2 regions of the Microbacterium sp. P2_F9 genome follow, and region 2 is predicted to be linked to the other one. Evidence: predicted binding sites of a transcription regulator. Region 2 holds the regulator's gene; the other holds the start of a gene.
The links. The regulator HspR, encoded in region 2, represses chaperone genes until heat shock. The targets are predictions, from matches to a motif close to AAGTTGAGTCNNNNNGACTCAACTT.
Positions count from the first base shown of each region.

Region 1: the regulator HspR is predicted to act here: its motif matches at 5,318-5,342, upstream of AC1DVT_RS02385 (Hsp20/alpha crystallin family protein).

Region 1 is NZ_JBFUFC010000012.1:307-9,719, forward strand. It holds gene AC1DVT_RS02360 (CocE/NonD family hydrolase) at 1-1,583, shown strand, start outside; gene AC1DVT_RS02365 (DUF3237 domain-containing protein) at 1,580-2,044, shown strand; gene AC1DVT_RS02370 (formate/nitrite transporter family protein) at 2,129-3,076, shown strand; gene AC1DVT_RS02375 (VOC family protein) at 3,184-3,549, shown strand; gene AC1DVT_RS02380 (L-serine ammonia-lyase, iron-sulfur-dependent, subunit alpha) at 3,615-5,117, shown strand; gene AC1DVT_RS02385 (Hsp20/alpha crystallin family protein) at 5,372-5,839, shown strand; gene AC1DVT_RS02390 (TetR/AcrR family transcriptional regulator) at 5,948-6,574, shown strand; gene AC1DVT_RS02395 (DUF4287 domain-containing protein) at 6,586-6,876, shown strand; gene AC1DVT_RS02400 (ABC transporter ATP-binding protein) at 6,966-7,763, shown strand; gene AC1DVT_RS02405 (ABC transporter permease) at 7,760-8,494, shown strand; gene AC1DVT_RS02410 (MarR family winged helix-turn-helix transcriptional regulator) at 8,502-8,942, opposite strand; gene AC1DVT_RS02415 (DUF2207 family protein) at 8,986-9,413, shown strand, end outside.
Region 2 is NZ_JBFUFC010000014.1:12,765-17,347, forward strand. It holds gene AC1DVT_RS02790 (nucleotide exchange factor GrpE) at 1-491, shown strand, start outside; gene AC1DVT_RS02795 (DnaJ C-terminal domain-containing protein) at 510-1,508, shown strand; gene AC1DVT_RS02800 (heat shock protein transcriptional repressor HspR) at 1,552-2,046, shown strand; gene AC1DVT_RS02805 (DUF2252 domain-containing protein) at 2,084-3,454, opposite strand; gene AC1DVT_RS02810 (potassium channel family protein) at 3,570-4,337, shown strand; gene AC1DVT_RS02815 (hypothetical protein) at 4,334-4,583, shown strand, end outside.

The sequences.
Region 1 (9,413 bases), on a different contig from region 2:
TGCGCGTGCCGATGGACGACGGGATCGAGCTGCTCGCCGATCTGATCAGGCCCGTCGGCGACGACATCCCCTCACTTCCCACCATCGTCATCCGCGGGCCGTACGGGCGCAGCGGCCCACTCGCGAGGTCCGCTCGTGCCTTGGCGTACGAGGGGTTCACGGTGCTCTTCCAGAGCTGCCGCGGCACGTGGGGATCGCAGGGCCTGTTCACACCGCAGATCGATGAGCAGCGCGACGGCATCGCGACCCTGCGCTGGGTGCGGAAGCAGTCGTGGTTCACGGGGCACCTCGCCACCTACGGGCAGAGCTACATGGGCTACACCCAGTGGGCCGTCGCCGGTCGCATGGCCCTCGAAGACCCTGAAAACGCCTCCGAGGCGCTCGTGCTCATCACCACGATGCCCGACTTCGGCGCCATCACGTGGGACAACGGTGCGTTCGCGCTGCGCAATGCCCTCGGCTGGACTCGCATGATGCACCGGATGCGTCGTGGCGGCTTCGCCATGATCGGCATGGCGCTGCCCGACCCGAAGCTCGACAAGGCGTTCGCCGTCCTGCCGCTGAGCGCCGGCGACTCCGCGGCGACGGGGGAGGAGATCCACTGGTACCAGGACTGGGTGCGTCGCGAGGACCTCACCCATGAGTACTGGGCACAGCAGTCCCACGCCGCGTCGGTGGCGGATGTCGCGGCCCCCGTCTCGATGATCACCGGCTGGTACGACATCTTCCTGCCGTGGCAGCTCGCCGACTACGCGCACCTCGTCGAGGCCGCACGCGCGCCCCGACTCATCCTCGGACCATGGGGACACACGTCACTGGGCATGGCGGCGCCGACGCACACCGAGACGATCGCGTTCCTCAAGGAGACCTTCAGCGGCGCCCCCGCGTCGAGGCCGACGCCAGTGCGCGCGTTCGAGACCGGTGTGGGCGAGTGGCACGACCTCGAGTCCTGGCCGCCGGCGGGGTCAGCCGCTCAAGAGTGGCATCTCGGGTCAGGCGGCACAATGTCGACCGAGGCCACGACCGGCGGTGTGACCACCTACACGTACGACCCCGATGACGCGACGCCCGCCGTCGGCGGACCCAGCCTGCTGCCGAAGACCGAGCCGGTCGACAACCGCGAGCACGAGGCACGGACCGATCTCGCCGTCTTCCGCAGTGCGACGCTCACAGCTCCGCTCGAGATCGCCGGGCAGCCGATCGCCCGCATCCGGTTCCGCTCCTCGGCGCCGAGCTACGACGTCTTCGTCCGGATCACCGATGTCCACCCGGACGGCACGTCGATGACCGTGTGCGACGGGATCCGTCGCATCGGGGCGATCGGCACGGTCGACACCGACCCGCTGCCGGACGTCGAGGGCTTCCGCGAGGTCGAGGTGGGGCTGTGGCCCGCCTTCCACCGCTTCGCCGCCGGGCATTCCGTCGGCATCCAGGTCTCCTCCGGCGCCCACCCCCGCTATGCGCGCAACCCCGGGTCGGCCGAGGCCGCGTTCGACGCTGCCGCGACCCAGGTCGCGGTGCAGGAGATCTCGCACGAGGGGCCCGACGCCTCGCGGATCGAGCTGCCGGTGTGGGTCCGATGAACGGCGCACCGGTTCCTGGCCTCGAGCACGCCTTCGATGTCGAGGTCGTGCTCGGGGCGCTGGAGGATCACGGCGAGACCCGTCGGGGACACCGACGCGTCGTGCCGATCGTGGGCGGGTCGGTCAGCGGGCTGTTCGACGCCGAGATCCTGGCCGGGGGAGCCGATTGGCAGATCGTGCGCCCCGACGGGACGATCGAGGTCGACGCGCGGTACACCGCGAAGACGGCGGATGGTGCGCACATCCTGATCCACGCGACCGGCGTCCGCAGCGGTCCGCCCGCGGTGCTGGAGGCGCTGCTGCGCGGCGAGCCGGTCGATCCCTCGGCCTACTACTTCCGCACGGTCGTGACGCTCGAGGCAGGGGCCGCGGAGCACGCCGACCTGCAGCGCGCGATCTTCGTCGCGTCGGCGGTGCGCGCGGCCGACCGGGTCACGTACTCGGCGTACCGCGTCACGTAGTCGAGCGGGCGAGGCGCGGCAAACTCTCAGCTCCATTTGTTTGTGGTCTGACCACATGCGACAATGGAGCCGAGGAGGTCGAGCATGCGCACGATCGAGGAGACACTGCAGGTTCAGGCCGATGCGGCCGTCCACAAGGCGCACGGTGTGCGCGAACCCTTGCGGTTCACCATCTCGGGCATGCTCGGCGGAGCGTACATCGGTGTCGCCGTCGTCCTGATGCTCAACGTCGCCGGCCCGCTCATCGCCGCCGGGACCGGCATGGGCAAGCTCGTGAGCGGACTCGTCTTCGGCGTCGCGCTGACGCTCGTCGTGTTCGCCGGGGCAGAGCTCGTCACCTCGTCGATGATGACTCTCACGCAGGGCGTGCTCATGCGGGTGGTCCGGCCAGGGCCGGCCGCAGGCGCGCTGTCCTTCACGTTCCTGGCCAATCTCCTCGGCGCCGCCGTCTTCGGCAGCCTCGTCGCGGTGTCGGGCGTCCTGCACTCCAACCCCGCCGCCGGCGAGATGCTCTCGGACATGCTCGCCGGGAAGGCGTCCGAGGAACCACTCCAGCTCTTCGTCCGCGGCATCCTGTGCAACATGCTCGTCTGCCTCGCCATCTGGATGTGCGCGCGGCTGAAGAGCGATGTGGCCAAGCTCGTCGTGATCTTCTGGGCGCTGCTCGCGTTCATCGCCTCCGGGTTCGAGCACGTCGTCGCGAACATGACGACCTACACCCTGGGCCTCATGACGGGCGACCCGAACGCGACCTGGGCGCTCTTCGGCAGCAACATCCTGTGGGTGGGTCTCGGCAATCTCGTCGGTGGAGCGATCATCGTCGGCGTCGGCTACTGGATCATCGGCGGCTCGCCGCGCGCGATCGCGCAGGCGGAGACGGATGCCGCGGTCGGCGTCGTGGGCTCGCCCGCGCCCGAGCAGCTCACGGTGGTCGTGCCGTCCGACCGCGTCGCGACGGGAACCATCCGGGTGCGCACCGCCACCCGCGGCCCGAGCGGACGACGGGTCGCCCCAGCGCGCAACCAGCGCTGAGGCGCATTGGCGGCGGCCCGCGCAGAGTGCTCGGGGAGTAGCGTTGAGCGGCGGCATCCGTCCTCCTGCGGGTGCGGCATCCGTCACCTCGCCCCCGGAGGTCGGTCATGAGACTCGTCCAGATCGCCCAGCACGCCGATGATCTCGAGCGCGCGGCCGCGTTCTACTCGAGGCTGCTGCACGCCAAGCCCACGGGACTCTTCGATCCACCCGGACTGCTCTTCTTCGATCTCGAGGGGGTGCGGCTGCTGCTCGATCGCCATGCGCCCACGGCGCTCATCTATCTGCACGTCGACAACGTGCATGAGACGATCGAGCGCCTCGATGGGCTCGCCGAGATCATCTCGCCCCCGCACGTCATCTTCAGGCACGAGGACGACCGCCTCGGACCGGCCGGACACGAAGAGTGGCAGGCGTTCATCCGGGACTCCGAGGGCAACACCGTCGGGCTCGTGGCCTTCCAGCGGGCCTGACCCTTCGCCGCATCGAGGGTCACGCGTTCCGACCCCCGCCGTGCGGCGGGGCGTAGCCTGGGGCGATGAGCGCCTACGTCTCGGCGTTCGAGTTGTTCTCCATCGGAGTAGGACCCTCGAGCTCCCACACGGTCGGACCCATGCGGGCCGGCCGCGACTTCGCCGACCGCCTGCGCTCGGACCGTCTGCTCGACCGCGTGGCGCGCGTTAGCTGCATCCTCTACGGCTCGCTGGGCGCGACCGGCATCGGGCACGGCACCCCCGACGCCGTCGTCGCCGGGCTGCAGGGCCTGGATCCCCGCACGGTGGATCCGGATGCCGTGCGCCGGGCATGGACCGACTGGCCCGAGGGCCGCGCGCTGCTGCTGGACGGCACGCACCCCGTCCCCTTCTCGAAGGAGGGCGTCACCTTTCTGCCGCGCACCCGGCTGCCGGGGCATCCGAATGCGATGACGCTCACTGCGCTCGACGAGGCCGATGCCGTGCTCGCCGAGGAGACCTACTACTCCGTCGGCGGGGGATTCATCCGGCGCGACGGCGAGCCCCAGCGGGTCGCTGCGCGCCCCTTCCCGCTCGACTTCGACAATGCCGCGGAACTTCTCGCCGCGTGCGACGAGCGCGGTCTGACGATCGCCGAGGCCGCCCGGATCAACGAGCAGGCGCTGCGCTCCGACGAGCAGATCGCGGCGGGCCTCGATGCGATCTGGGACGCCATGACGAGCTGCATCGAGGCCGGCCTGCGCGCGGACGGAGTGCTGCCAGGAATGATGCGGGTCAAGCGTCGCGCGGGCGCGATCCGGGCGCAGCTGGAGGATGCCGAGGCCACCGGTCACCGCGAACTCCCGGGGGAGTGGCTCGGCGCGTTCGCGCTCGCCGTCAACGAGGAGAACGCGTCCGGCGGTCGGGTCGTGACCGCCCCCACCAATGGCGCGGCGGGGATCTTGCCGGCCGTCGCGATGTACTGGTGGCGGTACCTCGCCGACTCCGGGCTCGGTGCGGGGAATGCCGTCACCCCCTACGGCGAACTGGTCGGCAGCGCGCTGCTGGGATTCGGCCAGGCGCCGGTCGACGCGCTGGCGGATTCGACGATCGCCCTGGACGAGGAGCGCATCGCCGAGGCGAACCGCCGCCGCGGCATCCGTCGCTTCCTGCTCACCGCCACCGCCTTCGGCTCGCTGTTCAAGGCGAACGCGTCGATCTCCGGTGCCGAGGGCGGGTGCCAGGCCGAGGTCGGCTCCGCGTGCGCGATGGCGGCGGCGGGGCTCACGGCCGTCATGGGCGGGACGAACCGCCAGATCGAGAACGCGGCCGAGATCGCGATGGAGCACCACCTCGGCCTGACGTGCGACCCGGTCGGCGGGCTGGTGCAGATCCCGTGCATCGAGCGCAACGCGATCGCCGCGTCGACCGCCGTCACTGCGGCTCGCCTCGCGCTGCGCGGCGACGGCAGCCACTACGTGTCGCTCGACGCGGTCGTCGAGACCATGCGGCAGACCGGCATAGACATGTCGACCAAGTACAAGGAGACCAGCGAAGGCGGCCTCGCGGTCAACGTCATCGAGTGCTGAGCTGCCTTTGGCCCAGGCATCCGTCTGCTCCGTCCGCTGGGCCCGCGCCGACTGACCCTCGCGCGGTCGAAACCGCCCCACGCGCCCGAAGAGAACGACCGCGAACGGCGGTTTGGACAGCGCGAGCAGATAGACCGGCGCCCGGTGTTCGCCGTGCGCGAATCTCTGGCACTCGGCATGCCAGAGTGCTAATCTGAACGTACTTGAGTCGATAAGGCTCAAGTTTCAGAACGATCAGAAGGAGTGCGATTTCCATGGCCACGAATGACCCGTTCCGCGACCTCGACCGCCTCGCGTCGAGCCTGTTCGACACCCGCCGCGGTCCGCGCCGGATGCCGATGGACCTCTATCGTGACGGCGACCACTACGTGCTGACCGCCGACCTGCCTGGTGTCGACCCGGGCTCGGTCGACATCGACGTGGACGGCCAGCTGCTCACGATCCGGGCCGAGCGCACGCTCACCTCCGGTGATGGGGTGAAATGGATCACGCGCGAGCGCGAGGGCGCGAGCTTCCTGCGTCAGCTCAGCCTCGGCCAGGGCGTGGACTCCGAGCGCATCACGGCGAACTACGCCAACGGCGTGCTCAGCGTCGCGATCCCGGTGAGCGAGAAGGCGAAGCCGCGCAAGATCTCGGTGGCGTCCGACGTGAGCTCCCCGACCATCACGGCCCACGAGAGCACGCACGACACCGCCGACGCGCCGCAGCCCGTCGAGCAGTAATCCGCGGCACACGCACGGAACCGCCCCGCGTCCTCCAAGGACCGGGGCGGTTCCGCGTATCCGGATCCTCCCGAGCGCCGTGGGATGCCTCGGCTCTAGGCTGAGCCCGTGCCCGAGTACGCCGTCCCCACGCCGCAGCGCCGGCGCGGACGGCCGCGCGGCGGCGAGTCGGGCTCGCGCGAGCGCATCCTCACGGTGGCCGTCGAGGAGTTCGGCGAGCGCGGGTACGACGCCACCACGATCCGCGGCATCGCCACCCGGGCCGGAGTCGACCCGGCGCTCGTGCACCACTACTTCGGCACGAAGGCGGATCTCTTCGCCGAGGCGGTCGATGCTCCGATGCGGCCGGATGTCGACATCCCGGCTCTCCTCGCCGGCCCGCGCGACGAGCTCGGCGCCCGTATCGCGCGCTACGTGTTCGAGGCCTGGGAGAAGCCCGACGTGCGCAAGCGCGGGGTGGTGCTGCTCCGCGCCGGGATCGGCAACCGGCTCGCCACGCCGCTGCTTGCAGCGTTCCTCTCTCGCGAGCTCCTCGGCCGCATCGCCGCCGACCTCGACCACCCCGATGCCGAGCTGCGCGCGAGCCTGGTCGCCTCGCAGATCGCCGGCATGCTGCTCGCCCGGCATGTGCTGAAGCTTCCCGCCGCGGCCGCGGCATCCGTCGACGACCTCGTCGCGTGGGTCGGCCCGAACCTGCAGCACTATCTGACCGGAGACCGGCCCCCCGCCGGGTGAGAGGAGAACCTATGACGTTCCAGGCATATCTCGACAACATCGAGGACAAGACCGGGCTCACCCCCCGCCAGTTCATCGACCTCGCCACCGCAAAAGGCTTCGGCCCCGGCACGAAGGCCGGCGAGATCGTCACCTGGCTCGCCGAGGACTACGGGCTCGGCCGGGGCCACGCCATGGCGCTGGTGCACGTGATCACGAAGGGCCCCAAGATCAACGTCAAGCACGTCGATTCGGGAGGAACCCACAGCGATCCGTCCGACACGCTCTGGCTCGACGGCAAGGCGACGAACCCTGCACCCTAGGCGCGCGGGCGGCTCTTGACCGCGCCCAGCGCGAAGAGCATAATTCACCGCGTGATGAATAAATCGCGATCCCGCCTCACCGCCGGATCATGAGCGTCGACGTCCGCAACGCGGTCGAGATCCGCGGACTCCGCGTGCGCCGAGGAAAAGCCGATGTGTTCGACGGCATCGACCTCGACATCCCACGCGGCCAGATCACCGGGCTGATGGGACCGTCCGGCTGCGGCAAGACGACACTCATGCGCTCCATCGTCGGCGTGCAGGTGGTGGCGGGCGGCTCGGTCACAGTGCTCGGCGATCCCGCCGGCACCCAATCCCAGCGTCGGCGGGTCGCCTACGACACGCAGGCGGCGTCGGTCTACGGCGACCTCACGATCCAGCAGAACCTCGCGTACTTCGCCCGGCTGATCGGCGCGCCGCGGTCCGATGTCGACCGGGTCATCGAGCAGGTCGGTCTCGCCGATCAGGCGCGGCAGACCATCGACTCCCTGAGCGGCGGGCAGGAGAGCCGCGTCTCGCTCGCGGTCGCGATGCTCGGCGAGCCCGAACTCCTCGTGCTCGACGAGCCGACCGTGGGCCTCGACCCGGTGCTGCGCAACGAGCTGTGGGGCCTGTTCCGGGGGCTCGCAGACCAGGGCGCGACCCTCATTGTCAGCAGCCACGTCATGGATGAGGCGCTCCGCTGCGACCGACTCATCCTCATGCGGGCCGGCCACGTCATCGCCGACACGACTCCGGATGGGCTGCTCGCCGACACGGGTCAGAAGGATCCGGATGCGGCGTTCCTCACGCTCATCGAACGTGACATGACCTCCGGCTCGGTGGTGGGGCCGGCGCCGGACCATCCACTCACACGCCGCGAGGCGCGTGGGGAGGCGGAGAAGTGAACGGGGTCCGCACCGTCGCCACCGCCGGTCGCGTGCTGCGCCAGCTGAGCCACGACCCCCGGTCGATCGCGCTCATGCTCGTCGCCCCGAGCCTGCTGGTCGGCCTGTTCGCCTGGCTGTTCAGCGACCAGGAGGGGGTGTTCGACACCTACGGCCCGCCGATCCTGGCGTTGTTCCCCTTCATCATCATGTTCCTGATCACCTCGATCACCACGTTGCGCGAGCGCCGCTCGGGCACGCTCGAGCGGCTGATGACGACGCCGCTCGGCAAGGGCGACTTCATCCTCGGCTACGGCCTGGCGTTCGGTCTCATGGCGATGCTGCAGGCGATCGTCACGGTGTCGTTCGCGGTCTGGGTCTGCGGGCTCGAAACCGACGGTCCGGTCTGGCAGCTGGGGCTCGTCGCAGTGACGGATGCCGTGCTCGGCATGGCTCTCGGACTCCTGGCGAGCGCGTTCGCGCGCACGGAGTTCCAGGCGGTGCAGTTCATGCCGCTGATCGTTTTCCCGCAGATCCTGCTCGGCGGACTGTTCATGCCCCGCGAGGACATGCCCGACGCGCTCTACGCGATCTCGAAGGTGCTCCCGCTCAGCTACGCGATCGACGCGATCAACGCTGTGACAGCCGGAGACGAGGGCTGGGACGTCTACGGCCCGCTGCTCGTCATCCTCGGATTCCTCGTCGGGGCCCTCGTGCTCGCCTCGCTCACCCTCCGCCGCCGCACGCCGTAGCCTCGCGTCAGCAGTCGGGCTTCGGGGTGCGCAGCTTCGCCGTGAGCTCGCGCAGCGCGGAGAGCTCGGAGTCGGTGAGCACCGACATCCGGTCCGCGATCGCACTGCCGTGCTTCAGTGCGAGCACGCGGAATGCCGCCGCGCCCTCGTCGGTGGCGTGCACCAGGGCCCCGCGACCGTCGTCCGGGTCGGCGCACTTGGCGAGCAGCCCGCGGGCGACCATCCGGTCGACGAGGCGTGAGACGCTCGGCTGGCTGATCAGCATGTTCGCGGTGACATCGCGCAGCCGCGCGGTCATCTCCGGGCCGCGGGTCACGGTGAGCAGCACGTCGTATTCCGCCTGGCTGAGTGCCGCGCGCTCGAAGTCGCCGCTGATCTCGCCGAACACCTCGTGCTGGGCGCGGAAGAGCGCTTCCCAGGCTTCGATGGCGAGGCGACGATCGGTCATGTGCACCAGACTAAAGGCACCAGCGGGGTCCTAGGCTGTGCTCGTGGGGAAGGTGCTGAGGCGACTGGGCGCCGTCTGCGCGGCGATCGCGGCCTGCGCGCTGATTCTCACGGCCTGCGCCGATCTGTCGGTCACCTCCGATGACGGCGCGGCGGACGTGGCATCGGCCAGCCTCGACGACTTCACCTTCGCGAGGATGGACGTCGACTACACGCTCGGACGCACCGACGAGGGCAAGAGCACGCTCGAAGTGGTCGAGCGGTTCGTCGCCGTGTTCCCGGAGTACAACCAGAACCACGGCATGCGGCGCATCATCCCGGACTCCTATCTCGGGGTGCCGCTGAACCCCCGATTCGTCTCGATCACCGACGGCGACGGCAACCCGCGCGCCGCGGAGGTCGATCGCGAAGACGGCACGTTCACGATGACGTCCCGCGCCGACGAGTTCGTGCACGGCGAGCAGATCTACGT
Region 2 (4,583 bases):
TCCTCGGCGCCGCGCAGTCGCCCGACGCTGCGGCTGCCGCCGCGGCGGAGGCCGCGGAGGCGGTAGCCTCCCCGCACGAGCTCTCCCTGGTGCACGATCTCAAGCGACTGCAGGCGGAGTATGCCAACTACCGCCGGCGCACCGAGGAGCAGCGGGAGATCGAGATCGAACGCGCCCAGGGTGCGGCCGCCAAGGGGCTCCTGCCCGTGCTCGATGACCTCGACCGCGCCGAGAAGCATGGCGACCTCGAAGAGGGCACTCCGTTCACCGCCATCGCCGAGAAAGTGCGCGGCCTGGCCGAGAAGATGGGCCTGTCGACCCATGGCGTGGCCGGCGAGGCCTTCGACCCGCAGCAGCACGAGGCGATCTACCAGGCTCCGACCCCCGGCGTGACCGTGCCCACGGTGCTCGAGGTCGTCGAGGTCGGCTACCGTCTCGGTTCGGTCGAACTGCGTCCGGCGAAGGTCGTCGTCGCGGTGCCCGCCGAGTGACGCTCGGGAGGAGCATCCATGGCCAGTCAGGACTGGTTCGATAAGGACTTCTACAGCGTGCTCGGCGTCTCGAAGGACGTCACCGAAGCTGATCTGAAGAAGACGTACCGCAAGCTGGCGCGTCAGTACCACCCGGATTCCACCCAGGGTGACGCCAAGGCCGAGGCGAAGTTCAAGGAGATCAGCGAGGCGTACTCGGTCCTCTCCGATGCCACGCAGCGCAAGGAGTACGACCAGATCCGGGCCATGGGCTCCGGCGCCCGCTTCACCTCGGGCGGCGCGGGCACCGGCGGCTTCGAGGATGTCTTCAGCATGTTCGGCCAGGGGCGCGGCGGAAGCCGCAACCCGAACCCCGAGGACTTCGAGGACATCTTCCGGATGTTCAACGAGCAGCAGGCGAATCGCGGGTTCGGCTCGGGCCGGTTCGGCCAGCCCAGTGGCGGCTTCCGCGGCGCGGGTGGGCCGACCAGAGGCGCGGACGTGACCGCTCGCACGACGATGGACTTCGTCACGGCGACCAAGGGCGAGACGATCACGCTGCAGGGTGACGACGGCAAGCCGTTCAAGGTCAAGATCCCGGCCGGGGTCGCCGACGGGCAGAAGATCCGCCTGCGCGGTCGCGGCCGCGCATCGATCGACGGCGGCGAGCACGGCGATGTCGTGGTCGCCGTCACCGTGCGCCCGCACCCGGTCTTCACCCGGGAGGGGCTGAATCTGCGTCTCACCGTGCCGATCACCTACACCGAGGCTGTCTTCGGCGCGACGATCGAGGTGCCCACGCTCGGCGGCGAGCCGGTGAAGCTGCGCGTCGCACCCGGCACGCCCTCCGGGCGCGTGCTGCGGGTCAAGGGCCGCGGGGTGGAGAGCCCCAAAGGCACCGGAGACCTCCTCGCCGAGGTGCAGATCGCGGTGCCGTCGCACCTCGACGACGCTGCGCGGGAGGCGCTGGAGCGGTTCCGCGAGGTGGAGCCGAAGGAGAACCCCCGCGCCGATATCGTGGCCAAGGCGAGGGGCTGAGCGCTCCGGCCGAGTGCGACCGATGACAGGGAGGTGATGGCGGATGGGCATCGAAGACATCGACGAGGATTCCCCGATCCTCGCGATCGCCGTCGCCGCTGAACTCTCCGGCATGCACCCGCAGACGCTGCGGCAGTACGACCGGCTGGGACTCGTCGTGCCCGCCCGCACCCAGGGCGGGTCGCGGCGGTACTCGCTGCGCCACGTGCAGCAGCTCCGCGAGGTGGCCCAGATGTCCTCGGACGGCATGGGGCTGCCCGCCATCGCCCGGATCCTCGAGCTCGAAGACCGGGTGCGCGAGCTTCACCTCCGGGTGCGCGACCTCGAAGACCGGGTGCGCACCGAGCTCGATCGCCGGCCCGGCGCGCGCGTGTTCGCCGCCGGGGCCACCGGCTCGGTCGTCACGCTCCGCAACGGCATGCGGGTGCGCCGCGCGACCGAACTCGTGCTCTGGCGTCCGKGGGCACCGCTCGAGGCGGGCGAGTCCGAGGCTGCGGCACCCGGTGCCGAAGCAGGCGAGACGGACGACGGCGCCTGAGCGCGAAGGATGCCTCGGGCCGAGGCATCCCGTCAGCTCAGGACTTCGGCGGATTCGCCGCCACGAACGCGTCGTAGTCGGTGCGCGAGAGAGCCGCGTAGGCATATGCCCATTCCAGAATGGATTCGCCGACGACCCGGCCGTTGCCGATGTAGCCGGCGACCTCCGCGGCCGCAGGCGACTGCGCGTGCGCCCGAGCGAGCACGGCCGCGCATGATTCCGCGTAGCGCTGGAAGGCCGAGTCGTCGAGCGTCTCGATCTCGACGCCGCCCTTCATGTCGTGGAACTGCCGCACATAGAAGTCGCCGGCGTAGGCGCGCAGGTGCCCGAGGAACGGGTCGGACACGGCCTGCAGAATCCGCTGCATGCCGACCACTCGGCCGCCCTGCCCGTTCTCGACGATGTAGTCGGCGACCGTGGGCGGCTGCTCGATCCCGCCGTACTGCTCCAGCACGCTGCGCTCGGCCTGCTTGCCCTGCAGCAGCAGGGCGTTGCCGATGCTGTCCTGCAGCACGATGAGCGTGCACAGCGTCCCGACGCTGCCGACACCGACGACGCGTCGGGCGATATCCGAGACGGTGTACTGGGTCAGGACGACTCTGATGTCGACGCTGGCGGATGCCGCGTACCGCCGGAAGTTCTCCGCGAGACGCGACTCGACCTCCGCATCGGTGTGGGTCAGGGTGGGGGGCTGCTCGACGAAGGTGAGCCGGCCGTCCGGGCCGGCCGTGGTGAGCTTGCGGGCGGCGCGATCACCGGTGCGCTTCTCCGCGTCCTTGATCGCCGCGCGCATCGTTCCCTTGGAGGCCTTGTCCATGGAGGCGATGCCGGCTTCGGCGTCGAAGTGCTCGAAGTAGCGCGACACCGGGCTGCGCTCCGCGTTCACGGCCATCGAGCGGGCGTACGTGTGGATCGCGGACAGTGCGGCGTCCTGCACGACGACGTGCGCGCGGTCGGTGGCCTGTCCGCCGATCACGACGCTGGCGATCAGGCGCTTGAGGTCCCACTCCCACGGCGCCCAGGCGGACTCGTCGAAGTCGTTCAGGTCGAACATCAGCGTCCTCTGCGGCGAGGCGTAGAAGCCGAAGTTGGACACGTGCGCATCCCCGCACGAGGCGACGAGGATCCCGCTGTGCGGCTCGCGCGCGAGGTCGGCCGCCTGGATCGCTGCGGTGCCCCGATAGAACGCGAACGGGCTCGCCGACATCCGCTCGATCCGCAGCGGGACCAGGTCGGGTTGGCGCAGGGCATTCTGCGCGTCGAGGATGCCGAGCGGATCACGGTCACCGGGCGTGAGCCGGGAGAGCGTGCTGCGCGCGACCGCACGGCGCGCATTCCGTCCCTGTTCCATGCGTTCTTGGATGGTGGCGGGGCGAGTCCAGGTCTCTGCGAGCGTTGCGTCCGACATGGTGCTCATCCTGCCACCGCCGGTTGCCGGCCGGGAGGGCTGTGTCCTCCCGCCATCCGGGCGAGCGGCGGCGATGCTCATCCCGCCGCTGTGCCACCGGCTCTAGAGTTCAGCCATGGCGCGCGCACGCATGACGATCGGGCATTGGGAGGAGCTGACCCACTGGCCGCTGATCATCGCGTCGCTGCTGTGGCTCATCGCCTACTCCTGGAAGGTCATCACGGACGCGCACGGCACCGGGGCGGTCGTGCTGTGGGCCGTCATGGGCGTGACCTGGGCGATGTTCGTGATCGACTATCTCGTGCGCCTCCTCCTCGCCCGACCGCGTGCGAAGTGGTTCCGCGGGCACCTGCTCGACCTCGCGATCGTGGCGATCCCGATGCTTCGGGCGCTTCGCCTGCTGCGCGTGCTCACCGCGATGACCTTCGGCAAGCGCACCGCAGGGACGGCCCTCCGCAGCCGCATCGCCATCTACGGTGCCGGTGCGACGCTGCTCGTCATCTATCTGGTCGCGCTTGCCGTGCTCGATGTCGAGCGCCGCGCGCCCGGCGCGAACATCACGACCTTCGGCGAGTCCATCTGGTGGGCATTCGTGACGGCCACCACCGTCGGCTACGGCGACTACTACCCGGTGACGGCACTGGGCCGCGTGTGGGCCGTCGGGCTCATGGCGGGCGGCATTGCGATCGTCGGCACCGTCACAGCGACCGTGTCGTCGTGGGTCATCGAGAAGGCCGCGGCCGGACGCGACGACGACGAGGCGTCGACGCGCGGTCAGGTGCGTGCGCTCTCGCAGCAGATCGCCGCGCTCGGCGAAACCCTCACCGCACCCGCTGGTGGGACCAGCGCATCGCCCGCCGGCGCAGCAAAGGAGAACTCGTGAACACCGGAGAACGAGCCCAGGGACCACGTGCGGCGGTCGCCGACGCCGCGTCGAGCGAGCGAAACCTCGAGTCGATGTCGCTCGGCCTCGGCGTCGTCGCGTTCATCGTGACGGCGGTGGCCGCGATCATCGCCTTCCGGTTCCAGCCCGCTCCGATCTCGGGACCGGGCTCGGTCGGCCAGTTCGCCGCGATCGCGTCGGCCGTCATCGCGATCGTCGCCTTCGTCGCGGGCCGGGTCCTCGTCC